DNA from 2 places in the Streptomyces sp. NPDC111656 genome. Region 2 is predicted to be linked to the other one. Evidence: predicted binding sites of a transcription regulator. Region 2 holds the regulator's gene; the other holds the start of a gene.

Region 1 (14,748 bases), on a different contig from region 2:
CTGTAGTTCGGCGCCTCGACCGTCATCTGGATGTCGTGCGGGTGGCTCTCCTTGAGACCCGCCGAGGTGATCCGGACGAACCGGCCCTTGGACTCCATCTCGTCGATGGTGGCGGCGCCCACGTACCCCATGGTCTGGCGCAGACCGCCGACGAGCTGGTGCAGCACGTTGGCCAGCGGGCCGCGGTAGGGCACCTGTCCCTCGATGCCCTCGGGCACGAGCTTGTCGTCAGAGGCCACGTCCGCCTGGAAGTAGCGGTCCTTCGAGTACGACCTGCCCTGGCCCCGGGACTGCATGGCGCCGAGGGAGCCCATGCCGCGGTACGACTTGAACTGCTTGCCGTTGATGAAGAGCAGCTCGCCGGGCGACTCCTCGCAGCCCGCCAGGAGGCTGCCGAGCATCACCGTGTCGGCACCGGCGGCCAGCGCCTTGCCGATGTCGCCGGAGTACTGCAGACCGCCGTCGCCGATCACCGGGACACCCGCGGCACGGGCCGCGAGGGCCGCTTCGTAGATGGCGGTGACCTGCGGGACGCCGATGCCGGCGACCACACGGGTGGTGCAGATCGAGCCGGGGCCCACGCCCACCTTGACGCCGTCGACACCGGCGTCGATCAGGGCCTGGGCACCGTCACGGGTGGCGACGTTGCCGCCGATCACGTCGACGTGCACGCTCGACTTGATCTTCGCCATCCAGTTGAGCGCGTTGCTGTTGTGCCCGTGCGAGGTGTCGACGATCAGGAAGTCCACCCCGGCCTCGGCCAGCGCCTGAGCGCGCTCCAGTGCCTCGGGGCTGGCGCCGACGGCGGCACCCACCAGCAGCCGGCCCTCGGCGTCCTTCGCGGCGTTCGGGTACTTCTCGGCCTTCACGAAGTCCTTGACCGTGATGAGGCCCTTGAGGACGCCCGCATCGTCGACCAGCGGAAGCTTCTCGATCTTGTGGCGGCGCAGCAGCTCCATGGCGTCGGTGCCGGAGATGCCGACCTTGCCGGTGACCAGGGGCATCGGCGTCATGACCTCGCGCACCTGGCGCGAACGGTCGGTCTCGAAGGCCATGTCACGGTTGGTGACGATGCCCAACAGCTTGCCGCCGCCGTCGGTGACGGGGACACCGCTGATGCGGAACTTGGCACACAGCGCGTCGGCCTCGGCCAGCGTCGCGTCCGGGTGCACCGTGATCGGGTCGGTGACCATGCCGGACTCGGAGCGCTTCACCAGGTCGACCTGGTTGACCTGGTCCTCGATGGAGAGGTTGCGGTGCAGTACACCGACGCCTCCCTGTCGGGCCATGGCGATCGCCATGCGCGACTCGGTCACCTTGTCCATCGCCGCGGAGAGCAGCGGGATGTTCACACGTACGTTGCGGGAGATACGCGACGAGGTGTCGACCGCGTTGGGCAGCACCTCGGAGGCGCCCGGCAGCAGCAGCACGTCGTCGTAGGTCAGCCCGAGTGTCGCGAATTTGGCGGGCACTCCGTCGACGTTGGCAGTCATGACACCTTCCCCAAATGGCCTTGATCGGTGCGGATGTCCATGCTAACGGGAAGCAAGGGTCTCCCATTCCACGGTTCGGCTCGCCCTCGGGCTTCGTAGGTTCGTACGGGCGGGGTGGCGGTGCCGTTCAGTTGTGGGCCGGGAACCGGTCCCCGCGGAAGAACGACGCGAACCCCACGACCGGGGAAGAACCGGTCCGCCCCTTGGGAGGGCGGACCCGTCACGCCGGCAAACGCGTCCCCAGAGGTCCCGCTGTCGCAGCCCCCTGAGACCCGTCTACTGCTCCGCCAGCGCCCGCAACCGGCTCAGTGCGCGGTGCTGCGCCACCCGAACGGCGCCCGGTGACATTCCCAACATCTGGCCCGTCTCCTCGGCCGTGAGGCCCACCGCGATGCGCAGCAGAAGCAGCTCGCGCTGGTTCTCGGGGAGGTTGGCCAGGAGTTTCTTGGCCCACTCGGCGTCGCTGCTGAGGAGAGCGCGCTCCTCCGGGCCGAGGGAGTCGTCGGGGCGCTCGGGCATCTCGTCCGAGGGAACCGCCGTCGACCCGGGGTGGCGCATCGCGGCGCGCTGCAGGTCGGCGACCTTGTGCGCGGCGATGGCGAAGACGAACGCCTCGAAGGGGCGCCCGGTGTCCTTGTAGCGCGGCAGTGCGAGGAGCACCGCTACGCAGACCTCCTGGGCCAGGTCCTCGACGAAGTGCCGCGCGTCGCCCGGAAGCCGGGAGAGGCGGGTGCGGCAGTAGCGCAACGCCAAGGGATGTACATGCGCGAGCAGGTCGTGCGTGGCCTGCTCGTCGCCGTCGACCGCGCGATGGACGAGCGCACCGATCACCGTCGTCTCGTCTTCGCGCATCGGTCCATGGTGCCTCGGCGTCGTCTTGTCCGTGGCACCGCGTCCGTAGTTGTGCACCGAAGCGTTATGAGCAGGTGCGCCGGAACTCATTTCCTGCGCCCTCCCCTTCCGCTCGACCGACTCGTCCCCGAGGAACTCCACACCTCAAGCATGCGGCATCCGCGGCGAAACGAGCAGCGGGCACTCGGCGGGCGCTGTTGTCGGCCCCGCCCACCATGAGGTAGGCGGGGTGCGTCGTACCCCCGCGACGGCTCACCTAACGAACCAGACCCCACCGGAAACCGAGCGCCACGGCGTGCGCGCGGTCCGAGGCGCCGAGTTTCTTGAAGAGCCGCCGGGCGTGCGTCTTCACGGTGTCCTCGGAGAGGAACAGCTCGCGGCCGATCTCGGCGTTGGAGCGGCCGTGACTCATGCCTTCCAGCACCTGGATCTCACGCGCCGTGAGCGTCGGCGCCGCGCCCATCTCGGCCGACCGCAGTCTGCGCGGGGCGAGCCGCCAGGTGGGGTCGGCGAGTGCCTGGGTCACGGTCGCGCGCAGCTCGGCGCGGGAGGCGTCCTTGTGCAGATAGCCGCGGGCCCCGGCGGCGACGGCGAGCGCCACACCGTCCAGGTCCTCGGCCACGGTGAGCATGATGATGCGCGCACCGGGGTCGGCGGACAGCAGCCGCCGGACGGTCTCGACGCCACCCAGTCCGGGCATGCGTACGTCCATCAGAATCAGGTCCGAGCGGTCGGCACCCCAGCGGCGGAGGACTTCCTCGCCGTTGGCTGCCGTCGTCACGCGCTCGACGCCGGGCACGGTCGCCACCGCTCGGCGGAGCGCCTCTCGGGCAAGCGGGGAGTCGTCGCAGACGAGGACGGATGTCATGGCCGCCCTCCGCAGCTGATGCGCGTCACCTTGAGCCTCCAGGCTGGTACGAATCGTCATCTGTGCGGTCGACACTCGCCGACGGAACTGCCGTCTGCCCGAGCGCTTGTTCCTTCAACCGCCTCCGCACTCTCAACGATGGTCACTCGAAAGAGTTACGGGGCAGTCGGTCGCCTTCGGCACTCTACGTGAGGGCGCGGACACGAGGCAGACATGCGCAACGGACCCTCAACGTTTCATCACAACCTATGCCCCATTCAGCCTGTTTTCTTCCCCTTTGCTGGTGTCTGCGGCTAGATTCGCAATGAGTCATATTTTCATCTCCTTAGATCGTAGATGTACGGTCGGTGGGCACAGAGCGGCCCAGAACGGCAACAAGGGGACAAAGCAATGGCAGATTTCTCCCGCCTTCCCGGTCCGAACGCGGACCTCTGGGACTGGCAGCTCCTCGCGGCCTGCCGCGGGGTCGACAGCTCGCTCTTCTTCCACCCGGAGGGCGAGCGTGGTGCGGCACGGAGCGCTCGCGAGAACTCGGCCAAAGAGGTCTGCATGCGTTGCCCGGTTCGCGCCCAGTGCGCTGCGCACGCCCTGGCGGTGCGCGAACCGTACGGCGTATGGGGCGGCCTGACCGAGGACGAGCGCGAGGAACTCATGGGGCGGGCGCGCAACCGGCTGGTGGCGGCGTCGACCACCGGGAGCGGCGATCCCGCTTCGAACAACTGAAGGAACGTTTCTGCTTTTCCGTCCACCGTCGGGCACGCGCACGCGTGCCCATGCTTTTTGGCGGCATCAGCGGCTTTTGGGGCGGCGACAGCCGCTTTTGGGCGGCGTCAGCGGCTCGCGGCCCGCGCCAGTTGGTCGAGCGTCGCCGCCACCGCCGGCACCTGTGCCAGGTCCGGCAGGGTGAGTGCGACGATCTCGCGCCGCACCGGCGGCTCCACCGTCACGGTGCGTGCGCCCTTGGGGCGTACGGACTCGATCGCGAGCTCCGGCAGGACCGCGACCCCGAGGCCCGCGCCGACCAGCCCGACCACGGCCGGGTAGTCGTCGGTGGCGAAGTCGATGCGGGGCACGAAGCCCGCGGCGCGGCAGACCTCCACCAGCTGGCCGCGGCAGCGCGGGCAGCCCGCGATCCAGGGCTCCTCGGCGAGTTCGGCGATCGCGACCGACCCGGCCCGCGCGAGCCGGTGCCTCTCGGGTACCAGCCCGACGAGCCGGTCCCGCAGCAGGGGCCGTACGACCAGGTCGTCCCACTCCTCGGCACCCGCGGCTCCCTCGTAGCGGAACGCGAGGGCGATGTCGCAGTCCCCGGCCCGGAGCTTCTCGACGGACTCCGGCGGCTCGGCCTCCTCCAGGGAGACCCGGGTGCCGGGATGCGCGGCGCGCAGCGCGGCGAGGGCCGTGGGGACGAGCGTGGAACTGCCGCTGGGGAAGGAGACGAGCCGGACCCGGCCCGCGCGCAGGCCCGCGATCGCGGCGACTTCCTCCTCGGCCGCGGTCAGGCCCGCGATGATGCCCGCCGCGTGCCGGACCAGCGCCTCGCCCGCCTGGGTGAGGCGCATCTCGCGGCCGGTACGGACGAGCAGCGGGGTGCCGACGGACGATTCGAGCGCCTTCATCTGCTGGCTGACGGCGGGCTGGGTGCAGCCCAGTTCACGTCCCGCCGCCGAGAAGGAGCCGCTGGCGGCGACGGCGCGCAGGACACGGAGATGACGGGCCTCGATCACCTTGCGAGCATAAGTGAACCTTGGGCACGGCGGCGAATATCGCGTCGCCGCTTTGGCCCTCATCGCCTAGTTTGCTGTCATGAAGCTTCTGTCCTTGAACATCGGCCGCCCGCGGGCCGTCCCGTACACGGACCACCCCGAGGGCGTGACCGGCATCGACAAGCGACCGGTGGACGGGCCGGTGCGGGTGACGGCACCCGGGCCCAAGGGGGTCGGCGCGAGCGGCCTCGCCGGGGACACGGTGTGCGACCTGCGCCATCACGGCGGGAACGACCAGGCGGTGTACGCGGTCGCCCGCGAGGACCTCGACGACTGGGGGCGCGAGCTCGGCCGGCCGCTGGTGAGCGGCGCGTTCGGCGAGAACCTGACGACCCAGGGGCTCGACGTGTCCGGCGCGCGGATCGGCGAGCGCTGGCGCGTCGGCTCCGAGGTGGTCCTCGAAGTCACCTGCGGGCGCATCCCCTGCCGTACGTTCCAGGGGCACGTCGGTGAGCAGCGCTGGGTGAAGCGGTTCACCCAGAAGGGCGCGCCCGGTGCCTATCTGCGGGTGATCGAGCCGGGCGAGATCCGGGCGGGCGACCCGATCGAGGTCGTGCACCGGCCCGACCACGAGGTGACGGTCGCCCTCGCCTTCCGCGCCGAGACGACCGAACGGGCTTTGCTGCCAGGGGTGTTGACCGCGGGCGACGCACTGCACCCGGAGCTGCTGAAGATGGCGGAGAAGTACGTGGCGCGGCACGCCGGCTAGCCGCTCGAAGCGGGGGCGCGGGGCGGGGCGCGGGATGGGGGCGTCCGGGGTGTGCGGGGAACTCGTGGAGCAAGGTGGGCGTTGGGTGGCGGGCGCGCGGCGGGCCTGGTCAGGTCACTAGCCTTGGGCCATGACAACGGCTCTGATTACGGGATCGACCGCGGGCATCGGCGCCGCCTTCGCGCGGCGGCTGGCGGCTGACGGGCACAACCTCGTGCTGGTGGCGCGCGACACCAAGCGGCTGGGCGAGCAGGCGACCGAACTGCACGACCGGCACGGCATCGAGGCGGAGGTGCTGACCGCCGACCTGGCGACGGACGAGGGCATCGAGGCGGTGGCCGCCCGCCTCTCCGACCGCAAGAACCCGGTCGACCTGCTGATCAACAACGCGGGCTTCGGCAACAAGGGCCACTATCTCGAGGTGTCGATGGCCGACGAGCTGACGATGCTCAAGGTGCACTGTGAGGCGGTGCTGCGGTTGACGTCGGCGGCGGCCGAGGCCATGCGTGAGCGCGGCCGGGGCGGAGTCGTCAACGTCGCGTCGGTGGCCGCGTTCGTGCCGCGGGGTACGTACGGGGCGTCCAAGGCGTGGGTCGTGCAGTTCACGCAGGGCGCGGCGCGGGATCTGGCGGGCAGCGGCGTACGGCTGATGGCGCTGGCCCCCGGCTTCGTCCGCACCGAGTTCCACCAGCGGGCCGGGATGGGCACGGACAACATCCCGAACTGGATGTGGCTGGATGCGGACAAGCTGGTCGCGGCGGCGCTCGCGGACCTGGCCCGCGGCAAGTCGCTGTCCGTCCCCGACCCCCGCTACAAGGCGCTGATGGGCCTGGTGAAGGTGGCGCCGCGCGGACTGCTGGGTGGGATCACGTCGAAGACGGGCCGGAAGTACGGCCCCCAGTAAGGGCCGCCGCTCAGTGGGTGGTGTCGTCCCTCCGGTGGGAAACTGAGGGTGTTCAACCGGACCCAGGGGGCCGGAGGCGACGCCATGACATTCGTACAGCTCATCGATTGCAGGACCAGCCGGTTCGACGAGATGAACCAGCTGATGGACACATGGGTCGAGAAGACCAGGGGCAAGCGGACCGCGACGCACAGTGTGATCGGCAAGGACCGCTCCGACGCGACCCACTTCATAGAGATCGTGGAGTTCCCCTCGTTCGAGGAGGCGATGCGGAACTCGAACCTCCCCGAGACCGACAGGATCTTCCAGGAGATGGTGGCGCTCTGCGACGGGCTGCCGACGTTCACCGACCTGGACGTGGTGCGGGACGAGCAGTTGTTCGCGGCCAACATCCGCAGGTTCTTCGAGACGTTGGCCGGCCCGGGTGAACTGCCGCCGCTCAACGGTCTGATGGTGGAGAGCTACCACGACCACGATCCCGCCAACGAGCAGGACACCATCGGCCTCGACGCGATGCGGCGCGAGATCGAGATGTGGCGCGGCGGTTTCGACTTCACGTTCACCGTCGAGGACCAGCTCACCCAGGGCGACCGGGTCTGCACCCGGTGGGCCTGGAACGGCACCCACAAGGGCGACTTCATGGGGATCCCGGCGACCGGGAAGCAGGTCACCATGACCGGCACGACCGTCTTCCGCTGCCGGGAGGACGGGAAGATCGCCGAGGGCTGGTGGCAGTACGACCGGCTGGGGCTGTTGGCTCAGCTGGGGGCGCTGGACTCGCTGGAGCAGTAGTGCGGTGGTCGGTGGCGCGGTGGTCGGTCGTCGGTGGTGCCGCGTACGGGAGAAGCCCCCGTTCCGTGCGGAACGGGGGCTTCTTCGGGAGTACGAGACTCAGTGGGAGTGCCCGTGGCCGTGGCCGTGACCGGCGTCGGCCTCCTCCTCGGCCGGCTTCTCGACGACCAGGGTCTCGGTCGTGAGGAGCAGGGAGGCGATGGAGGCGGCGTTCTCCAGGGCGGAGCGGGTGACCTTGACCGGGTCGATGACACCGGACTTGACCAGGTCGCCGTACTCGCCGGTGGCCGCGTTGAAGCCCTGGCCCTTGTCGAGCTCGGCGACCTTGGAGGTGATGACGTAACCCTCCAGGCCGGCGTTCTCGGCGATCCAGCGCAGCGGCTCGACGGCGGCCTTGCGGACGACCGCGACACCCGTGGCCTCGTCGCCGGTCTTGTCGAGGTTGCCCTCGAGGATCTTCACGGCGTGGACGAGCGCGGAGCCACCACCGGAGACGATGCCCTCCTCGACCGCGGCGCGGGTCGCGGAGATGGCGTCCTCCAGACGGTGCTTCTTCTCCTTGAGCTCGACCTCGGTGGCGGCGCCGACCTTGATCACGCACACGCCGCCGGCCAGCTTCGCGAGGCGCTCCTGGAGCTTCTCGCGGTCCCAGTCGGAGTCGGTGTTCTCGATCTCGGCCTTGATCTGGTTGACCCGGCCGACGACCTCCTCGGAGTTGCCGCCACCGTCGACGATGGTGGTGTCGTCCTTGGTGACGGTGACACGGCGGGCGCTGCCCAGCACGTCCAGACCGACCTGGTCGAGCTTGAGGCCGACCTCCTCGGCGATGACCTGACCACCGGTGAGGGTGGCGATGTCGCCGAGCATGGCCTTGCGGCGGTCACCGAAGCCGGGGGCCTTCACGGCGACGGCGTTGAACGTGCCGCGGATCTTGTTCACGACCAGGGTCGACAGGGCCTCGCCCTCGACGTCCTCGGCGATGATCAGCAGCGGCCGGGAGGCGTTGGACTGGATGACCTTCTCCAGCAGCGGCAGCAGGTCCTGGATGGAGCTGATCTTGCCCTGGTGGATGAGGATGTACGGGTCGTCGAGGACGGCCTCCATACGCTCCTGGTCGGACACCATGTACGGCGACAGGTAGCCCTTGTCGAAGGCCATGCCCTCGGTGAAGTCGAGCTCCAGGCCGAAGGTGTTGGACTCCTCGACGGTGATGACACCGTCCTTGCCGACCTTGTCCATCGCCTCGGCGATGAGCTCGCCGACCTGCGGGTCCTGGGCGGACAGCGCGGCGACGGCCGCGATGTCGGACTTCTCCTCGATCGGGCGCGCGGTGGCGAGGAGCTCGTCCGAGACCGCCTTGACGGCCGCGTCGATGCCCTTCTTCAGCAGCGCCGGGGAGGCACCCGCGGCGACGTTCTTCAGGCCCTCGCGGACGAGCGCCTGGGCCAGCACGGTGGCGGTGGTCGTACCGTCACCCGCGATGTCGTTGGTCTTGGTCGCCACCTCCTTCACCAGCTGGGCGCCGAGGTTCTCGTACGGGTCGTCGAGCTCGACCTCGCGGGCGATGGTGACACCGTCGTTGGTGATGGTGGGTGCGCCGAACTTCTTGTCGATGACGACGTTGCGGCCCTTGGGGCCGATCGTCACCTTGACCGTGTCGGCAAGCTTGTTGACGCCGCGCTCGAGGGCGCGACGGGCGTCCTCGTCGAACTTCAGGATCTTCGCCATGGGAGCGATTCAGCCCTCTCGGAAAACTGGGGTGAACGAACCGCGCCCCCGACGCCCGGCTGGTTATGGTCGCGGGGGCCAGGGGCGCAGTTCACTGCAAAACTGGGTGGAACGGTGAAGCTCGGTGAACTACTTCTCGATGATCGCGAGCACGTCGCGAGCCGAGAGGACGAGGTACTCCTCGCCGTTGTACTTCACCTCGGTGCCGCCGTACTTGCTGTACAGCACGATGTCGCCGGTGCTGACGTCGAGCGGCAGGCGCTCGCCGTTCTCGAAGCGGCCCGGGCCCACGGCGAGGACGACGCCCTCCTGGGGCTTCTCCTTCGCGGTGTCCGGGATGACCAGGCCGGAAGCCGTGGTCTGCTCGGCGTCCAGCGGCTGGACCACAACACGGTCCTCGAGCGGCTTGATGGCAACCTTGGAGCTGGTGGTCGTCACGATCCGACCTCCCCCTTCGGAGATCTCACGGGGTTAACTGTCTGAGGTGGCGACCAGGTGGATCCGTCGTCGCGGGTGCCGGACCTGCCCGTCGCTATTGGCACTCTCCAGGGGGGAGTGCCAGGGCCGAGACTATGACCGCGATTAGCACTCGGTCAAGCGGAGTGCCAAAGCCTCCGGCGTGGCGTGGGGTTTTGGGCACCCGGCGTGCGTGTCGGCGTACCCCTGGCCGCATGGTCAGAGGTAGTTCTCCAGGCGCGCCGGTGTGAAGCCCTCCGCCTGGATGCGTCGCAGGAGCCTGACCGTCGCCTCCGTGAGGTTGGGCTCCTCGAAGCCGGAGAGGATGTCACCCGGTCGCAGGCGGTGGGCGTCGGGCTCCCGGCCGAGGACCACGGCCGCGACCCCGCAGTCGGCGGCGGCGTGCAGCGTGGTGGTGTCGTAGGTGCCGTAGGGGGGACGGAAGAGCCGGGGGCGGACGCCGAAGCGGGCCTTGAGCTTCTCCTGCTGGCCGCAGATCTCGGCCCGCTGGCCCGCGTACGGCAGTCCACGCAGCGAGGCGTGGTGAAGGGTGTGGTTCTGCACGCTCGCGCCGACCGTCCGCAGCTGGGCGAAGTGCCCGTACCCCGGCCCGACGACACTGTCCGTGAGGAACATGCTGACCGGCAGCCGCAGTTCACGGACCATGTCGACGAACCGCGGATCGCGCTCGGCACCGTCGTCGTACGTCAGGAAGACCACCTTGTCGCGGGTGGGTACGCGGTCCACGACGGGGGCGAGCCCGGGCGCCGCGCCGTGGAGGGCGGGCCGGGCGGGCCGGCGCGGTGCGGCGGCGAGCGGGGTGGGCAGCCCCCAGTGCCGGTACGTCGCCGGGGTCGGCCCGTTCGGCCTGGACCTGCGTACCTCCGCGGCCTTCTTGCCCAGCCGTTCGATCGGGTCGACGGACTGGGCACAGCCGGTGCAGCCGGTCAGGAGGGCCGCGGTGAGCGCCCCCGCGACCAGCGCCCGCGTTCTCACAGGTAGTCCTCCAGCCGTGCCACCGCGTACCCCTTGTCGGTGACCAGCTTCAGGAAGCGGCGGATCATGTCGGGCATGGTGCCGTCCCAGTCCTCCCTGCCGCGGAAGTGGGTGAGGACGATGTCGCCGGGGTGCAGGTCGTGGTCCCAGTCGCGGTACTCCCAGTGGTCGACGAAGACCTCCTCGTCCCAGATGGGCGCGTACTTGATGCCACAGGACTTGGCGGCACGCAGGGTGTCCCGGTTGTAGTTGCCGTAGGGCGGCCTGAAGACCTTGGGGCGCTTGCCGAACTGCTTCTCCATGATGTCCTGCATGCCGCAGATCTCGTGCTGCTGCTCCTCGTACGACAGCCCCGGCAGATAGGGGTGGGTGAGGGTGTGGTTGTTGAGGGTGACACCCCGGTCGCGCATCTTCCGGAAGTACCCGTAGTCGTCCTTGACCAGGTAGTTGCTCAGGAAGGCGGTGTACGGGATCTTCAGGTCGCTCATCATCCTGAGGAACGCCGGGTCCTTCTCGGAGCCGTCGTCGATGGTGAGGAAGACGACCTTGTCCTTGGTGGGGACGGTCGTGAAGACCGGCGGCAGGCCGAGCTCTTCCTGATCGGTGACCTCGAAGCCGTCGCGGGGTCCGATGACCGGCTTCCTCGCGGGGGCCGGCGGCGCGGCCAACGGGACCTTCGTGAGCCCCCAGTGCTTGGCCGCGACGGCCCGGGCGGCCTGCTGCGCGCGGAGCCTGGCGGCGTAGGAGTCGAGGGCGCGGGCCGGGGGCGCGTGCAGCGCCTCGGGTCCCCCGGCCACGCGGGCGCCGTTGGTGTCGTCGTCGGCGCAACCGGACGCGAGGGCGGCGACGGCGAGGACGGCCACCCCGCTCCACACGCGCGCCCTCTTTGCGTTGTTTTTGTACTTTTGTCGTACTGATCGCATGGTGTCGGATCCTCGCAGGCCACCACCCGTCCACAGCTCCGACACCGCGACCCGGGGCGCACCGTCCACCGACTGGCCCACACCCACCCGCACTGACCGACAATGGGCCCGTGAACGACGTCTCCTTCGCCTCTCTCCTCACCCCCGAGGGCCACGCCCTGCTCGACGAGGTGCGCGGCACCGAACCGGCCCAGGAGCTGGCCGTCGCCACCCGGCTGCGCCGCGACCACCCGGCCGAACTGGTCTCGGCCGCGCTCGGGCAGGCGCGGCTGCGGCAGCGGGCGGCGGCGAAGTTCGGTGCCGAGGACGCGGAGCGGATGTACTTCACCCCGAACGGGGTCGAGCAGTCGACGCGCACCACGGTCGCCACCCATCGCGCGCGGCGGCTGCGGTCCCTGGGTGTGCGCTCGGTCGCCGACCTGTGCTCCGGCATCGGCGGCGACGCGATCGCGCTGGCCCGTGCCGGGATCCGCGTCCTCGCCGTCGACCGCGACCCGCTGACGGTGGCGGTGGCGCGCGCGAACGCCGAGGCGCTCGGGCTCGCCGACCTGATCGAGGTGCGCGAGGCCGATGTCACCGAGGTCGACACGCAGGCGTACGACGCGGTCTTCGTGGACCCGGCGCGGCGCGGCGGACGCGGCCGTATTTTCGATCCGGAGGCGTACTCGCCCCCGCTCTCCTGGGCGATCGCGACGGCTCTGAAGGCCCCGCTCGCCGCCCTGAAGATCGCCCCGGGCATCCCCCACGAGGCGGTCCCCGCCGAGGCCGAGGCCGAGTGGATCTCGGACGCCGGTGACGTGAAGGAGGCGGTGCTGTGGTTCGGCACCGAGCCGGGGCTGGTGCGGGCCACCCTGCTGCCCGGCCCGCGCGAGCTGCGCGGCCGCGGCCTGCCCGACCCCGCGGTGCGAGCGGTCGGGCGCTACCTGTACGAGCCCGACGGCGCCGTCATCCGCGCCCATCTGGTCGCCGAGGTCGCCGAGGAGGTCGACGGCGGCCTGGTCGACGAGACGATCGCGTACATCACGGCGGACGAACTGCGCCCGACGCCGTACGCCGCCGCCTACGAGATCACCGACCGACTTCCCTTCAACGTGAAGAAGTTGAAGGCGCTGCTGCGGGAGCGGGGGGTCGGGGTACTGACGGTGAAGAAGCGGGGGTCGGCGGTCGAGCCGGAGGAACTCCGCAAGAAGGCCCTGCCCAAGTCGCACGGCCCCCACTCGGCCACCGTCTTCCTGACCAGGGTCGCGGGGGCACCGACGATGCTGCTCGGCCACCCGGCCCAGCGGCACGCCTCCTAGCGGCAGTCCCGCGCCCTCGTCTCCAGCAGCTCGCGTTCCCGTTCGTTGCGGGCCAGGCCCGCGGCTCGTTCGAACTCCGCGCGGGCCTCCGTCGTACGGCCGAGGCGGGCCAGCAGGTCGCCTCGGACGCTGGGCAGCAGGTGGTAGTCGCGCAGAGCCGGTTCGCCGGCCAGCCGGTCGACGATCTCCAGCGCCGGGGCGGGGCCCTCGGCCATGGAGACGGCGACGGCGCGGTTCAACTCGACCACGGGAGACGGGGAACGGGCCGCCAGCAGCCCGTACAGGGTGGCGATCCGTCCCCAGTCCGTGTCCTCGTACGCGTACGCCTGGGCGTGACAGGCGGCGATGGCGGCCTGGAGGGCGTACGGGCCAGGGGGTCCGGTGGTGACGGCGCTCGCCCGGCCGAGGGCGGCGAAGCCGCGGCGGATCAGCAGACGGTTCCAGCGGCGCCGGCTCTGGTCCTTGAGGAGGACGGGCTCGCCCGAGGGGCCGGTGCGGGCGGCGGCGCGGGACTCCTGGAGTTCCAACAGGGACACCAGCCCGTGCACTTCGGGCTCCTTGGGCATCAACTCGGCCAGCACGCGGGCCAGTCGCAGCGCGTCCTCGCACAGCGCGGGGCGCAGCAGGTCGTCGCCCGCCGTGGCCGCGTATCCCTCGTTGAAGACCAGGTAGATGACCTCGAGCACGGACCCGAGGCGGGCCTCGCGGTCCGGGCCGTAGGGGACCTCGAAGGGGACGCCCTTCGTCGCCAGGGTGCGCTTGGCGCGCACGATGCGCTGGGCGACGGTCGCCTCCGGGGCGAGGAAGGCGCGGGCGATCTCGGGGGTGGTCAGACCGCCGACCAGGCGCAGGGTGAGGGCGATACGGGCCTCGGCGGAGAGGACGGGGTGGCAGGCGGTGAAGACGAGCCGCAGCAGGTCGTCGTCGATGTCGTCCGGGTCGGAGGGTTCGTCGAGGTGGTGCGGGGCGGTCACCGAGAGGTCCCGCCCCACCTCCGCCAGCTTGCGCGCGTACTGCTCCCGGCGGCGTACGAGATCGATCGCACGACGCTTGGCCGTGGTCGTCAGCCAGGCGCCCGGGTTGTCCGGGACGCCGTCCCGGGGCCACTGCTCCAGCGCCGCGACCAGGGCGTCCTGCGCGAGCTCCTCGGCGATGCCGACGTCGCGGACGATGCGGGAGACGCCCGCGATGACGCGGGGCGACTCGATCCGGAAGATCGTCTCGACGGCGTCGACCGCTTCGGCGGCACCTCGGGTGGCCCCGGACGCGACGGACTGCGTGACGGGCGTGACGGCGGGCTGCTGCTCTTCCACAACCCACCATCAGACACCCGCGACGGCCACAGGCCAAGGAACCGCTAGCGCCTGTCCGGCGGATCAGGTCGCAGGAAACGGGCGGTGCCTCATCGACGCCGGTGAGCGGGGTTTGGTGCGTGCAGCTGCAAGGCGGAGGAGGGAGTCATGGCGGAGCCATGGCGACCGACGACAACGCCGCTGGGGGCACCCCCTGCTCGAAGAGCTTGGGGGAGTGCGCACCAAACCCCGCGTCTGCGGCATGATCCGCCGGACAGGTCCTAGCCCTCGGCGATCTCCCGCACCTCGCAGGTCACCGTCCAGTGCTCCTCGTGCACCTTCAGGAAGCGCTTGGTCCACTCCAGGGCCTCGGCCATGTCCTTGCACTGCATGAGCGCGTAGCCGCCGACGACCTCCTTGGACTCGGTGAAGGGCCCGTCGGTGACGGACAGCTGCCCGCCCGACCAGTGCACCCGCTTGCCCTGGGCGGACGGCGTCAGCCCGGCGGTGTCGAGCATGACCCCCGCCTTGGTGATCTCCTCGATCAGCTCGCCCATCCGCTGCATCAGCTCCGGGCTCGGGCCCTCGGCGGGCGCCGTGCTCTCGTCGATCTGGACCAGCGACAGGTAACGCGGCATGGTGACTCCTCGTGTCCGTGGTGCCTCGGAGGC
Region 2 (14,748 bases):
GCCGCGCCCAGGACATGGTCGAAGTGGGGGTGGGTGAGCGCGAGGAAGGTCACACGGCGGCCGGCGAGCGCCTGCGCCTCCCCGCGCAACCGTGCGCCCTCCGCGAGGCTCGACCCCGGGTCGATGATCAGCGCCCCGCCCTCGCTCACGACCAGCCCGACCGTGCAGTCCCAGACCGGAAGCCGCCGCCGCCCCACCCGCGGCGTCAGCTGCTCCCACCCGGCCTCTTCCCAAGTCACCTTCATACGCCGACGCTAGCGGTGAGAGCGTGGACGGTACGACATCGGGGGCAGGGACGGTGTGACATCACGGGACACGTCGGTGTACGTCCGTGCACCTTGCACAAGATCGCGGGGCCGCCCTTGCCGGGGCCGTACCCACCGGCCGTACACTGGGCCGGGGAATGCTGGCACTCGCACACGCTGAGTGCCAAGCGAGGCGCCGAGGGGTCGAGAGCTGGAGGTGTGCGCGATGCTCAGTGAACGCAGGCTCGAAGTGCTGCGCGCCATCGTCCAGGACTATGTCGGCACCGACGAGCCGGTCGCGGTCGGTTCCAAGGCGCTGACCGAGCGGCACCGGCTGGGAGTGTCCCCGGCCACCGTCCGCAACGACATGGCGGCCCTGGAGGACGAGGGGTACATCGCCCAGCCGCACACCAGCGCCGGGCGGATCCCCACCGACAAGGGCTACCGGCTCTTCGTCGACAAGCTCGCCGGCGTCAAGCCGATGACCGCGCCCGAGCGGCGGGCCATTCAGAACTTCCTGGATGGTGCCGTTGATCTCGACGATGTCGTCGGGCGGACGGTGCGGCTGCTCGCGCAGCTGACCCGGCAGGTCGCCGTCGTGCAGTATCCGTCGCTGACGAGATCGACCGTGCGGCATGTGGAGCTGCTGTCCCTCGCCCCCGCCCGTGTGATGCTCGTGCTGATCACGGACACCGGGCGGGTCGAGCAGCGCATGATCGACTGCCCGGCCCCGTTCGGAGAAACGTCTCTCGCGGATCTGCGGGCCCGGCTCAACAGCAGGGTCGCGGGCCGTCGCTTCGCGGACGTCCCGCAGCTCGTGCAGGACCTCCCGGACGCGTTCGAGGCGGAGGACCGAGGTACGGTCGCGACGGTGCTCTCCACTCTTCTGGAGACGCTCGTCGAGGAGACCGAGGAGCGGCTGATGATCGGCGGAACCGCCAATCTGACGCGCTTCGGACATGACTTCCCTCTCACCATCCGGCCGGTGCTCGAAGCGCTGGAGGAGCAGGTCGTGCTTCTCAAGTTGCTTGGTGAGGCCGGGGATTCGAGCATGACCGTGCGAATCGGTCACGAGAACGCGTATGAGGGACTCAACTCCACGTCCGTGGTCTCGGTCGGCTACGGTTCGGGCGACGAGGCAGTAGCGAAACTCGGCGTGGTCGGACCGACCCGCATGGATTACCCCGGCACGATGGGAGCGGTACGAGCGGTGGCACGGTACGTCGGACAGATCCTGGCGGAGTCTTAAGTGGCCACGGACTACTACGCCGTACTCGGCGTGCGCCGCGACGCGTCCCAGGACGAGATCAAGAAGGCCTTCCGGCGGCTCGCACGCGAGCTGCACCCGGACGTCAATCCCGATCCGAAGACGCAGGAGCGGTTCAAGGAGATCAACGCCGCGTACGAGGTGTTGTCGGACCCGCAGAAGAAGCAGGTCTACGACCTCGGCGGCGACCCGCTGTCCCAGTCGGGCGGCGGCGGTGCGGGCGGCTTCGGCGCCGGCGGGTTCGGGAACTTCTCGGACATCATGGACGCCTTCTTCGGTACGGCGTCGCAGCGCGGTCCGCGGTCGCGTACGCGGCGTGGCCAGGACGCCATGATCCGGCTCGAGATCGAGCTGGACGAGGCGGCCTTCGGCACGACGAAGGACATCCAGGTCGACACCGCTGTCGTCTGCGCCACCTGCAACGGTGAGGGCGCGGCGCCGGGTACCTCGGCCCAGACCTGCGACATGTGTCGCGGGCGGGGTGAGGTGTCCCAGGTCACGCGGTCCTTCCTCGGGCAGGTCATGACCTCCCGGCCGTGTCCGCAGTGCCAGGGCTTCGGGACCGTCGTCCCGACTCCCTGCCCCGAGTGCGCCGGTGACGGACGGGTCCGGTCGCGTCGCACGCTGACCGTCAAGATCCCCGCCGGTGTCGACAACGGCACGCGGATCCAGCTCGCGGGCGAGGGCGAGGTCGGGCCCGGTGGCGGTCCCGCCGGTGACCTCTACGTCGAGATCCACGAGCTGCCGCACTCCACGTTCCAGCGGCGCGGGGACGACCTGCACTGCACGGTGACCATTCCGATGACCGCGGCCTCGCTCGGCACCAAGGTGCCGCTGGAGACCCTCGACGGTCTCGAGGAGGTCGACATCCGTCCGGGCACGCAGTCCGGGCAGTCGATTCCGCTGCACGGGCGGGGTGTCACACATCTGCGGGGCGGTGGCCGCGGTGACCTCATCGTGCACGTCGAGGTGACCACGCCCACGAAGCTCGATGCCGAGCAGGAGCGGTTGCTGCGGGAGCTGGCGATACTGCGGGGCGAGGAGCGGCCCACCGGGCAGTTCCAGCCCGGGCAGCAGGGTCTGTTCTCGCGCCTGAAGGACGCGTTCAACGGTCGCTGACGGGTGTTCCCGGGGGCTCCGCCCCCGGGCGCTCGAGCGTCCATCCCGGTGGCCTATGCCAGGCGGAAGGCCCGATTCGGACTTGTTCGGTGGACGTGACAACATGCCGTCATGTCCACCGCACTGACCGATCTCTTCCCTCACCCGATCGTGCAGGCCCCCATGGCGGGCGGCGTCTCCGTCCCGGATCTCGCGGCCGCCGTGTCCGAGGCCGGCGGGCTCGGGTTCCTTGCCGCCGGGTACAAGACCGCCGACGGCATGTACCAGGAGATCAAGCAGTTGCGCGGGCTCACGGGCTGCCCCTTCGGGGTCAATCTGTTCATGCCGCAGCCCGAGTACGCGGACCCCGCCGCGGTCGAGGTCTACGCCCACCAGCTCGCGGGCGAGTCCTCCTGGTACGAGACCGAACTCGGTGAACCGGACAGTGGCCGTGACGACGGCTACGACGCCAAGCTCGCCGTCCTCCACGACAACCCGGTGCCGGTGGTCTCGTTCCACTTCGGCGTCCCGAGCACCGACGTCCTGGACTCCCTGCGCCGCGCCGGCACCCTCACCGTGATCACCGCGACCACGGCCGAGGAGGCCCTCGCCGTCCAGCGGGCCGGCGCCGACGCGGTCATCGTGCAGGGCGTGGAGGCGGGCGGCCACCAGGGCACCCACCGCGACAACCCGGAGACGGACGGCACGGGTGTCGGGCTGCTTTCGCTGATCGCGCAGGTGCGCGAGACCGTGGACATCCCGATCATCGCCGCCGGCGGCATCATGCGCGGCAGCCAGATCGCCGCGGTGCTCGCCGCGGGCGCGAACGCGGCGCAGCTCGGCACCGCGTTCCTCGCCACCCCGGAGTCCGGCGCCAACGCGGTGCACAAGCAGGCGCTGACCAACCCGTTGTTCGTACGGACGGAACTGACGCGCGCGTTCTCCGGCCGGCCGGCGCGCGGCCTGGTGAACCGCTTCCTGCGCGAGCACGGCCCTTACGCGCCCGCCGCGTACCCCGAGGTCCACCACCTCACCTCCCCGCTGCGCAAGGCGGCCGCCAAGGCGGGCGACGCGCAGGGCATGGCGCTGTGGGCGGGGCAGGGGCACCGCATGGCGCGCGAGCTGCCCGCCGGGCAGCTGGTGGAGGTGCTGAGCGCGGAGCTCGAGGAGGCCAGGACAGCGTTGTCGGCCGCCGGGGAAGCGGGGGGTGAGGTCCGATGACGGCACCGGTGTTCGTGGTCGAGCACTTCGAGGCGGGCAGCGGCGGACGGTACGTGCTCGACGGCCCGGAGGGGCGCCACGCCGTCTCCGTGAAGCGGTTGAACCCTGGTGAGGACGTCGTCCTCACGGACGGCGCCGGGCGGTGGGCCGAGTGTGTGGTCGTCGCCACCGAGGGCAAGGACCGGCTGATCGTCCAGATGGACTCGTACGGCGAGGAGCCCGCGGAGGAGCCCCGTATCACCGTCGTCCAGGCGCTTCCCAAGGGCGACCGGGGCGAGGTGGCCGTGGAGACGATGACCGAGACCGGCGTCGACGCGATCGTCCCCTGGGCCGCCTCCCGCTGCATCACCCAGTGGAAGGGCGACCGGGGTCTGAAGGCGCTCGCCAAGTGGCGGGCCACGGCCCGGGAGGCCGGCAAGCAGTCGCGCCGGGTGCGCTTCCCGGAGGTCGCGGACGCGGCGACGACCAAACAGGTTGCCGCACTTCTGGCCAATGCCGACTTCGCGGCGGTGCTGCACGAGGACACAGAGGTCGGCACCGAGCCGTTCGTGACGGCCGCACTCCCCGCCTCGGGCGAGATCGTGCTGGTGGTCGGCCCCGAGGGCGGGATCTCCCCCGAGGAGATCGAGCTGTTCACCGGGGCGGGCGCGAAGACGTGCCACCTGGGGCGTACCGTGCTGCGTACATCGACCGCTGGGACGGTGGCGACCGCGCTGCTGATGGCGCGCACCGGCCGCTGGTCCTGACCTCGCGCGCACGGGGGACGCCTTGGAACTCGCCCAAGTACGGCTGCTCGTCTCGGACTTCCCGGTCTGCTACCACTTCTACGCGGAGGTCCTCGGCCTCAAGCCCCAGTCGGGCGCGACCGAAGGACCGTACGAGAAGTTCAGTCCCACCGTCGGTTCGGCGGGCATCGCGCTCCAGGACCGCGCGATGATGGCCCGGATACTCGGTGAACTGGGCGACTCGGCGAGCGGCCACCGCTCGCTTGTGGTCCTGCGCGTCGACGACCTCGACTCCTACTGCGAGGCCATCACCTCGCGTGGCGCCGTCCTCGTGCACGGGCCGGACTTCATGACGGACCGGATGCGGGTCGCCCATCTCAAGGACCCCGAGGGCAATCTGGTGGAACTTCAGGAGTGGCTCCTCCTGCGGACCTGACAGAGTTTCACGCATACGCGTTCGACGGGGGACCACGAGGGTGTGTAGTGGCCGTATGGGGTCTACCGCGACGCCCGTGACAGTGGCACTCTGCCGTCTATGGGGGCATTGATGCGTATTCGACGAGTGGTGAGGCGACTGGTGACGGGCCGTCGGGGACCGATGGTCGCCGGGCTCGCCGTGGTGAGCGCCTTCGGGGTGGCCGCGTGCGAACCGGTCGGCGGGCTGAGCGCCTCCGCGGTGGCGTACACGACCGACCGGGCCGGGACCGCGGAGCTGCAGCGGCGGCACGTCGACGTGCAGTACCTGAGCTGCACCGGGTCCTACGGCGGCGGGAACAAGGCCTACACCCCGGGGCGCACACCGTCGGCCTCGAGTTCCACGCCCTCCGTGGTGGAGGTGGACTGCCGGGGACAGACCAAGGACCGGCGGGAGATCACCATCACCGGGAAGGTCACCCGCGAGGTCGAGGGCAAGTGCGTCCGCGGGGACCTGACGGCCAAGGTGGGCGGCAAGAAGTGGTTCCACGTGAACGTACTGGGCAACTGCAACGCCCCGAGCACGCCCTCGTACACGCCCCCCACCTACGGCGCGCCCACCTACCACCGTCCGGGCCCCACCACCACCGTCACCGTGACGAAGACCATGTGGTGCAAGGGCGATCCCACCTGCTGGCCCTCCCAGGGCAAGTGATCCAAACCCCTGTCGGGCCGAGCTGTCCCTGCATAGGGTGATCGGGTGACTCAGTCTGCATCGTCCGCGTCGTCGGTATCGCCCGCGTATCTCCGGTTTCCGCATCTGCACGGCGAGCTGGTCGCCTTCACCGCCGAGGACGACGTCTGGGTCGCCCCCCTCGACGGCGGCGGTCGCGCCTGGCGGGTCAGCGCCGACAACATGCCGGTGAACCATCCCCGCATCTCCCCGGACGGTACGACCGTCGCCTGGACGTCGTCCCGCGACGGAGCGCCCGAGGTGCACGCCGCGCCCCTGGAGGGCGGACCGTCCACGCGGCTGACGTACTGGGGGAGTTCGAAGACCCAGGTGCGCGGCTGGACCCCGGACGGCCAGGTGCTCGCGCTCAGCACCCAGGGCCAGGCCAGCCTGCGCCGCAGCTGGGCCCGGGCCGTCCCGCTCGACGGGGGCCCCGCGACCACCCTCCCGTACGGGCCGGTCGGCGATGTGGTCCACGGCGGTCCGGGTGTGCTGCTGCTGTCCGCTCCGATGGGGCGCGAGGCCGCCTGGTGGAAGCGGTACCGGGGCGGCACGGCGGGCAAGTTGTGGATCGACAGGGCCGGCGGCGACGGGGCGGGGTCCGGCGAGTTCGTACGGCTGCACGAGGACCTGGACGGGAACCTCGAATACCCCCTGTGGGTGGGGGAGCGCGTCGCCTTCCTCTCCGACCACGAGGGTGTCGGAGCGCTCTACTCCTCCCTCGCCGACGGCTCCGATCTGCGCCGCCACACGCCGATCGACGGCTTCTACGCCCGGCATGCGGCGACCGACGGCGCCCGGGTCGTGTACGCGTCCGCCGGTGAACTGTGGCTCCTGGACGACCTGGACGGCGCCGAGCCGCGCCGGCTCGACCTGCGGCTCGGCGGGCAGCGCGTCGACCAGCAGCCGCACCTCGTGAGCGCCTCCCGCTGGTTCTCGGCCGCCGCCCCCGACCACACCGGACGCGGCAGCGCGGTCTCCGTGCGCGGCGCCGTCCACTGGGTCACCCACCGCTCGGGGCCGGCCCGCGCGCTCGCCGCCCGGCCCGGTGTGCGCGCCCGGCTGCCCCGCGCCTTCCGGGTGGAGGGCGAGGAGTACGTGGTGTGGGTGACGGACGCGGCGGGCGACGACGCGCTGGAGTTCGCCCCGGCGACCGGCCTCGCGCCCGGAGCGACCCCGCGCCGGCTCGCCGCCGGACAGCTGGGACGGGTCCTCGGGCTCTCCATGGCCCCCGACGGCAGCCGCGCCGCCGTCGCCTCGCACGACGGACGGGTGCTGCTCGTCGAGCGGGAGACCGGAGAGGTGAGGGAGGTCGACCGGAGCGAGGACGGCGAGGTCTCCGGGCTGGTCTTCTCGCCGGACTCCGCCTGGCTCGCCTGGTCGCACCCCGGTCCGCGCCCGCTGCGCCAGCTCAAGCTGGCCAACACCGCCGACCTGTCGGTGACCGAGGCGACCCCGCTCCGCTTCCGCGACTACGCACCCGCGTTCACCCTCGACGGCAAGCACCTCGCCTTCCTCTCGGCCCGCTCCTTCGACCCCGTCTACGACGAACACGTCTTCGACCTCGCGTTCGTCGGGGGCTCCCGGCCGCATCTGATCACCCTGGCCGCCACCACCCCGTCCCCCTTCGGACCGCAGCGCCACGGCCGCCCCTTCGAGGCACCCGACAAGGACGAGACACCCGACAGTGAGGGCGCCCCCACCACCCGGATCGACCTCGACGGACTCGCCGACCGGATCGTCCCGTTCCCCGTCGAGGCGGCCCGCTACTCGACCCTGCGCGCCGCCAAGGACGGGCTGCTGTGGCTGCGCCACCCGGTCGTCGGAGTCCTCGGCGCCTCCCGCGCCACTCCGAACGACCCGGACCCGAAGACCGAACTGGAGCGCTACGACCTCGCCCAGCAGCGCGTCGAGCACCTCGCCGCGGACGCCGACCACTTCGCCGTCAGCGGCGACGGCAAACGCGTCCTGCTGTGGACCGACGGCAAGCTCAAGGTCGTCCCCAGCGACCGCCGCGCCTCGAACGACGACGAGAGCGACACGAACATCACCGTCGACCTCTCCCGGGTCCGCCAGACCGTCGACCCGGCCGCCGAGTGGCGGCAGATGTACGACGAGACCGGCCGCCTCATGCGCGACAACTTCTGGCGGCCCGACCTGGGCGGGGTCGACTGGGACGGCGTACTGGACCGCTACCGGCCGGTGCTCGAACGGGTCGCCACCCACGACGACCTCGTCGACCTGCTGTGGGAAGTGCAGGGCGAGCTCGGCACCTCGCACGCGTACGTGACCCCGCGCGGCGGCTGGGGCGGCGGCGACCGGGCGCAGGGACTGCTCGGGGCGGACATCTCCCGTCACGAGGACGGCAGTTGGCGCATCGACCGGATCCTCCCCTCGGAGACCTCCGACCCGGACGCGCGGGCGCCGCTCGCCGCGCCCGGCGTCGCGGTGCGCGCGGGGGACGCGATCGTCGCGGTCGCCGGGCAGCCGGTGGACCCGGTGGCCGGACCCGGGCCGCTGCTCGTCGGCACCGCGGGCAAGCCGGTCGAGCTGACCGTCTCCCCGTCGGGCGGCGGCGATCCGCGGCACGCCGTCGTCGTCCCGCTCGCCGACGAGGAGCCGCTGCGCTACCACGCCTGGGTCGCGGACCGGCGCGCCTACGTCCACGAGAAGTCCGGCGGACGGCTCGGCTATCTCCATGTGCCCGACATGCAGGCGCCCGGCTGGGCCCAGATCCACCGCGACCTGCGGGTCGAGGTGGCCAGGGAAGGGCTGGTCGTGGACGTCCGGGAGAACCGCGGCGGCCACACCTCCCAGTTGGTCGTGGAGAAGCTCGCGCGGCGGATCGTGGGCTGGGACCTGCCGCGCGGGATGCGGCCGTACAGCTATCCGGAGGACGCGCCGCGCGGACCGGTCGTCGCCGTCGCCAACGAGTTCTCCGGCTCGGACGGCGACATCGTCAACGCGGCGATCAAGGCGCTGGGCATCGGGCCGGTCGTCGGGACACGGACGTGGGGCGGGGTCGTCGGCATCGACAGCCGGTACCGGCTCGTCGACGGCACCCTCGTCACCCAGCCCAAGTACGCGTTCTGGCTGGACGGTTACGGGTGGGGCGTGGAGAACCACGGTGTCGACCCGGACGTCGAGGTCGTCCAGACGCCGCAGGACTACGCGGCCGGGCGCGACGCGCAGCTCGACGAGGCGATCCGGATCGCGCTGGCCGCGCTCGCGGAGAACCCCGCCAAGGCGGCGCCGACGCTCCCGGAGCTCTGATCCGGGCATCCACCCCCACCTACCGAGGCCGATACGATGCACGACGTAATGATCAGACGGCGTGAGGAGGCACACGCATGACGGGAGCACCGCAGGACGACTGTCTGTTCTGCAAGATCGTCGAGGGGCACGTTCCCGCGAACGTCGTCCGGGAGACCGACACGACCGTCGCCTTCCGCGACATAAACCCCCAGGCGCCCACGCACATCCTGGTCATCCCCAAGGTGCACCACCCGGACGCGGCCTCCCTCGCCGCCGCCGACCCCGCCATCGCCGCGGACCTGCTGCGCGAGGCCGGCGAGGTGGCGTCCGAGGAGAAGCTGGAGAGCTACCGCATCGTGTTCAACACGGGCAGCGGCGCGGGCCAGACCGTCTTCCACGCGCACGCCCACCTCCTGGGCGGTCGTGGCATGCAGTGGCCGCCGGGGTAACCGACCTTGTCCGTACGTGAACTGGTGGTCCTCGGCACCGCCAGCCAGGTCCCCACCCGGCACCGCAACCACAACGGCTATCTGCTGCGCTGGGACGGGGAGGGCCTGCTCTTCGACCCCGGTGAGGGCACCCAGCGGCAGATGCTGCGAGCCGGGGTCGCCGCGCACGACCTGCACCGGATCTGCGTCACCCACTTCCACGGCGACCACTCCCTCGGTCTCGCCGGGGTGATCCAGCGCATCAACCTCGACCGTGTCCCGCACGAGGTGACCGCGCACTACCCACGCTCCGGGCAGCGCTTCTTCGACCGGCTGCGGTACGCGACGGCCTACCGCGAGACCGTCGAGCTGACCGAGGCACCGGTCGAGGCGGACGGGGTGCTCGCGACCACCCCCTCGTACACCCTGGAGGCCCGCAGGCTCTCCCACCCCGTGGAGTCCTTCGGCTACCGGCTGGTCGAGCCGGACGGCCGGCGGATGCTGCCCGAACTGCTCGCGGAGCACGGGATCAAGGGGCCGGACGTGGGGCGGATCCAGCGCGAGGGCGCGCTCGGCGGGGTCTCGCTCGACGACGTGAGCGAGGTGCGGCGCGGACAGCGGTTCGCGTTCGTCATGGACACGCGGCTGTGTGCGGGTGTGGACGCCCTCGCCGAGGACTGCGACCTCCTCGTCATCGAGTCGACGTTCCTGGACGGGGATCACCAACTCGCCGTCGACCACGGCCACCTGACGGCTGGTCAGGCCGGACGGGCGGCGCGGGACGCGGGCGTACGGCATCTGGTGCTCACGCACTTCAGCCAGCGGTACTCCGAACCGGACGAGTTCGAGCGACAGGCCCGGGCCGCCGGGTTCGAGGGCGAGCTGACCGTGGCGCGCGACCTGGTGCGGGTGCCGGTGCCGAAGCGCCGATGAGTCGGCGGCGCACGAGATCGTCGGTATACGCCCGTACGATATTTCGATGCCCCTCCCCAAAGCAGAACTGCACCTCCACATCGAAGGCACCCTCGAACCCGAGCTGGCCTTCGAGCTCGCCGCGCGCAACGGCGTCACGCTCCCGTACGCGGACACCGAGGAACTGCGCAAGGCGTATCTCTTCGACGACCTCCAGTCGTTCCTGAACCTGTACTACGAGCTCATGGCCGTCCTGCGGACCGAGCAGGACTTCGCCGACCTCGCCGACGCCTACCTCGCACGGGCCGCCGCGCAGGGCGTGCGACACGCGGAGATCTTCTTCGACCCGCAGGCCCACATCGCCCGGGGGGTCGGCATGGGCACGGTCGTCGAGGGACTGCATCGGGCGCTCTCCCGCAGCGAGGAGACGCACGGCGTCTCCACCCAGCTGATCATGTGCTTCCTGCGTGACGAGTCCGCCGAGTCGGCGCTTGCGACCCTGGAGGCCGCGAAGCCCTACCTCGACCGGATCGTCGGCATCGGCCTCGACTCCGCCGAGGTCGGGCACCCGCCGGTCAAGTTCCGCGAGGTCTACGAGGCCGCCGCCGCGCTCGGCCTGCGGCGCGTCGCCCACGCGGGCGAGGAGGGGCCGCCGGCGTACATCACCGAGGCGCTGGACGTGCTCGGCGTCGAGCGCATCGACCACGGGCTGCGCTGCATGGAGGACCCCGAGCTGGTCGAGCGGCTCGTACGGGACCGGGTGCCGCTGACGCTCTGCCCGCTGTCGAACGTACGGCTGCGCGCCGTGGACGTCCTGGAGGACCACCCGCTGCCCGCGATGCTGGACGCCGGGCTGCTGTGCACGGTCAACTCCGACGATCCCGCGTACTTCGGCGGGTACGTCGCCGACAACTTCCACGCGGTGCACGAGGCGCTCGGGCTGGACCGGGAGCGGATGCGGGAGCTGGCGCGCAACTCGTTCGTGGCGTCCTTCCTCGAGCACGACGAGGAGCGGCGGGCGCGCTACCTCGCCGAGGTCGAGGCGTACGAGTTCGGATAGACCGCGGCGGGACTACCTGCTTGCGGGCCCCGGTCCGGCCGCCGCACCCGCGGTCGCCTGCCGGGGCCCTGCCGTGTCGTACGCCGTCCGGGGTGCCGGGACGGCGTCCAGCGGGATCTCCACGACCGGGTGCTCCTGCGGGAGCGGCGCGGCGCGCCGGGTGCGCAGGGCCACGGCCGTCATCGGGCCGGTGATCAGGAGCAGGCCGAGGGCCAGGATCACGCCCATCGCCGGGTACCCGACCCGCGCGGCGAGCAGACTGCCCGCGAGCGGACCGCATGCCGTGCCGAGCGAGGACGCGGAGCCGACGAGGACCGCCCACCGGCCGCGCCGGTCCAGGGACGCGGCGAGGCCGATGACGTAGGAGAGCACGACCGGGTAGACCGTGTTCCAGGCGATCTCGCCCGTCGCGAAGGACGTCAGGTCGGTGGCCGCCGCGCTGAGCGCGATGCATCCGGCGATCAGGGCCGTGCCCGCGCCGATGGGCAGTGCCCGGCCCAGGCGCTGGCCGAGTGCGCCCGCGCCGATCACCCCGAGCAGCCCCGCGCCGAGCGCCACCGCGAAGACCGCGCCGACGGTCACCTCCGTCAACCCCGCCTGCTGCAGACCGATCCGGCCGCTGACACCCCAGAGTGAATTCTGGGCGAGGGACCAGCAGAGCATCGCGGCGGCGAGGACGAGTCCGGCGCGGCGGTGGGGGAGGGGAGTGGCGGGGGTGCGGAGCGTGCGGGCGGCGGGGGTGTGGGGGGCCTCGGGGGCCCCGGCGCCGGGGAGGCGGCGGGTCACGGGCAGTACGAGCAGCGCGGTGACGGCGATCGCGGCTAGGGGCTGGCCGTGGCCCGGGCCCAGGTGGGGGATCGTCAGATACAGCGTGCCCGCGAGGGCGGAGACGCCCAGCAGGCCCAGGGTGGTGGTGCGGTGGGGGTCGCGCTGGCCGGCGATCCCGGTGGCGGCGACGCTGGTGATCGTGCCGGAACCGAGGCCGCCGACGATCGCGCCCAGGACGACCAGGGGGACGGTCGTCGTGAGGGCGGCGGTGCCATAGCCGGCGGTCGCCAGGAGCAGGCCGCCGCGGGCGAGCCCGCGGGGGCCGAAGCGGTCCACCCGGGACGCGAGCAGGAAGCCCGCCGTCGCCGAACTCAGCAGCAGGGCACTGCCGATGGAACCGGCCTCGGTGGCGGAGAGGGGGAGGCCCGCGCTCAGCCGGCCGACGGTGGTCGGGAGCAGGTACGGGGCGAGGTACCCGGCCGTGAAAAGGGCGACGAGGGGCCAGGGCGTGGTGGTGCGGGCGGACACGGGCGTTCCCAGGGCATGCGAAAGAGCGGCTTGATAAGGGGGGTTGGGCGGCTGTCGACGGACAGGAACGCGCGGGCAATTTGTATCAAGCGGGTGGGGGTGCGACGTAGGCGGGGAGGCGTGATCCGGGTCACGTTCTGTTTGCAGGGGGAAGGGTGGGGTAGGCGGGTGGATTTCACCCGGCCGCCGTTCATCGGTCCGCTCCGGCCTCGACCGGCGCCGTGCCGTGTGCCGTTTGGTGCACACTGGCCTGAATCCGCACCACCTCAGGGAGCGCACCGTGATCGAGACCAACGGAGAGCGACCGTACTGTCACGCTCACGTCGACCCGCTCGCCGGTCTGCGCACCCCTCAGGACCCGCCCTGGGACGTCTACCTCACCGGCACCGTCTTCCTCGACATCATCTTCACCGGGCTCGACACCGCCCCGGTGCGCGGCACCGAGTCCTGGGCGCGCGGCATGGGGTCGAGCCCCGGCGGCGTCGCCAACATGGCGACCGCGCTCGCCCGCCTCGGCCTCAAGACCTCCCTGGCGGCGGCCTTCGGGGACGACCACTACGGGGAGTACTGCTGGGACGCCCTGGAACAGGGCGAGGGCATCGACCTCGCCCCGTCGCGCACCGTGCCCGACTGGCACTCGCCGGTCACCGTGTCGATGGCGTACGAGGGCGAGCGGACGATGGTCAGCCACGGGCACGAGCCGCCGCCGGAGGAGCCGGCGCCGGAACATGCCCCCCGCGCACGTGCCGCCGTCGCCTCGCTGACGCCCGGCACGCGCGCGCACTGGATCGCCGAGTCCGCGCGTGCGGGCACCCGGATCTTCGCGGACGTCGGCTGGGACGACACCGGGCGCTGGGATCTGGCCGGGCTCGCGGACCTGGAGCACTGCGAGGCGTTCCTGCCGAACGCGGACGAGGCGATGCGGTACACGGGGGCGGACTGTCCGCGGGCCGCCGCGCACGCGCTGACCGAGTACGTGCCCCTGGCCGTCGTCACCCTCGGTGCCGAGGGCGCGTACGCCGTGGACGGCCGTACCGGGGAGACCGCCGAGGTCCCCGCGATCGCCGTGGAGGCCCTCGATCCCACCGGTGCCGGTGACGTCTTCGTCGCCGGCTTCGTGATGGGTACCCTCGCCGACTGGCCGCTCGCCGACCGGCTCGCCTTCGCCGGGCTGACCGCCGCGCTCTCCGTCCAGGAGTTCGGCGGCTCCCTGTCGGCGCCCGGCTGGGCCGAGATCGCGGCGTGGTGGCGCCGGGTCCAGTCCGTCGACGACCAGGAACCGGCCGCGCTGCGCCGGTACGCCTTCCTGGAGAGCCTCCTCCCGGAGGTGACCCGTCCGTGGCCGCTGCGGCGGGCGGTCCCGACCATCGGCTTCCGCCGGTCGGCCTGACGCTCCCCGCCCCGCGCGACCGGTTCCGCGTGCCTTCGGGTTCGGGGCCCCGCCCCCGAACCTGCGCCGAAAAGCCCTACGGCACTGTCACCCCACCGTCGTACCCTTGGAACCGCAAGGCTGCCCCCGTGGCAAGCGTGCCGATCAAGGAGGAAAAGCAGGCCTACAGAGCCGGCCCATGACTCAGACACCCACAGCTCACAGCCCCGCTTCGGGGCAGGCACGAGCGCATTTCACCGTCCCGGCCAAGCACCCCATGGTGACCGTGCTGGGTTCCGGAGACGCGCTGCTTCGCGTGATCGAGAAGGCCTTCCCGGCGGCCGACATCCACGTCCGGGGCAATGAGATCAGTGCGGTCGGCGACGCCGGTGAAGTCGCTCTCGTCCAGCGCCTGTTCGACGAGATGATGCTGGTGCTCCGCACGGGGCAGCCGATGACGGAGGACGCAGTGGAACGCTCGATCGCCATGCTCAGGGCGAGCGAGAACGGGGAGGGCGACGGTCAGGAAACCCCTGCCGAAGTGCTCACGCAGAACATCCTGTCCTCGCGCGGCCGCACCATCCGACCCAAGACGCTCAACCAGAAGCGGTACGTCGACGCCATCGACAAGCACACCATCGTCTTCGGCATCGGCCCCGCCGGTACCGGCAAGACGTACCTCGCCATGGCGAAGGCCGTACAGGCGCTGCAGTCCAAGCAGGTCA

The links. The regulator HrcA, encoded in region 2, represses chaperone genes, less so after heat shock. The targets are predictions, from matches to a motif close to TTNGCACTCNGNNNNNCNGAGTGCNAA.
Region 1: a site for HrcA is predicted at 9,695-9,721, ahead of groES (co-chaperone GroES). Genes of this name have one in related genera too.

Annotation. Positions count from the first base shown of each region.
Region 1 is NZ_JBVKCA010000002.1:690,389-705,136, forward strand. Features, by position in the region: gene guaB (IMP dehydrogenase) at 1-1,493, opposite strand, end outside; gene ACZ7M3_RS08630 (sigma-70 family RNA polymerase sigma factor) at 1,770-2,345, opposite strand; gene ACZ7M3_RS08635 (response regulator transcription factor) at 2,602-3,213, opposite strand; gene ACZ7M3_RS08640 (WhiB family transcriptional regulator) at 3,604-3,936, shown strand; gene ACZ7M3_RS08645 (LysR family transcriptional regulator) at 4,044-4,940, opposite strand; gene ACZ7M3_RS08650 (MOSC domain-containing protein) at 5,020-5,688, shown strand; gene ACZ7M3_RS08655 (SDR family NAD(P)-dependent oxidoreductase) at 5,819-6,592, shown strand; gene ACZ7M3_RS08660 (ester cyclase) at 6,677-7,384, shown strand; gene groL (chaperonin GroEL) at 7,484-9,112, opposite strand; gene groES (co-chaperone GroES) at 9,242-9,550, opposite strand; gene ACZ7M3_RS08675 (polysaccharide deacetylase family protein) at 9,788-10,564, opposite strand; gene ACZ7M3_RS08680 (polysaccharide deacetylase family protein) at 10,561-11,487, opposite strand; gene ACZ7M3_RS08685 (class I SAM-dependent methyltransferase) at 11,598-12,785, shown strand; gene ACZ7M3_RS08690 (RNA polymerase sigma factor) at 12,782-14,098, opposite strand; gene ACZ7M3_RS08695 (YciI family protein) at 14,359-14,715, opposite strand.
Region 2 is NZ_JBVKCA010000004.1:159,602-174,349, forward strand. Features, by position in the region: gene ACZ7M3_RS14090 (MBL fold metallo-hydrolase) at 1-245, opposite strand, end outside; gene hrcA (heat-inducible transcriptional repressor HrcA) at 472-1,494, shown strand; gene dnaJ (molecular chaperone DnaJ) at 1,495-2,631, shown strand; gene ACZ7M3_RS14105 (nitronate monooxygenase) at 2,743-3,831, shown strand; gene ACZ7M3_RS14110 (16S rRNA (uracil(1498)-N(3))-methyltransferase) at 3,828-4,577, shown strand; gene ACZ7M3_RS14115 (VOC family protein) at 4,600-4,992, shown strand; gene ACZ7M3_RS14120 (hypothetical protein) at 5,104-5,685, shown strand; gene ACZ7M3_RS14125 (S41 family peptidase) at 5,731-8,976, shown strand; gene ACZ7M3_RS14130 (histidine triad nucleotide-binding protein) at 9,054-9,407, shown strand; gene ACZ7M3_RS14135 (ribonuclease Z) at 9,414-10,319, shown strand; gene ACZ7M3_RS14140 (adenosine deaminase) at 10,366-11,358, shown strand; gene ACZ7M3_RS14145 (MFS transporter) at 11,371-12,654, opposite strand; gene ACZ7M3_RS14150 (carbohydrate kinase family protein) at 12,935-14,044, shown strand; gene ACZ7M3_RS14155 (PhoH family protein) at 14,223-14,748, shown strand, end outside.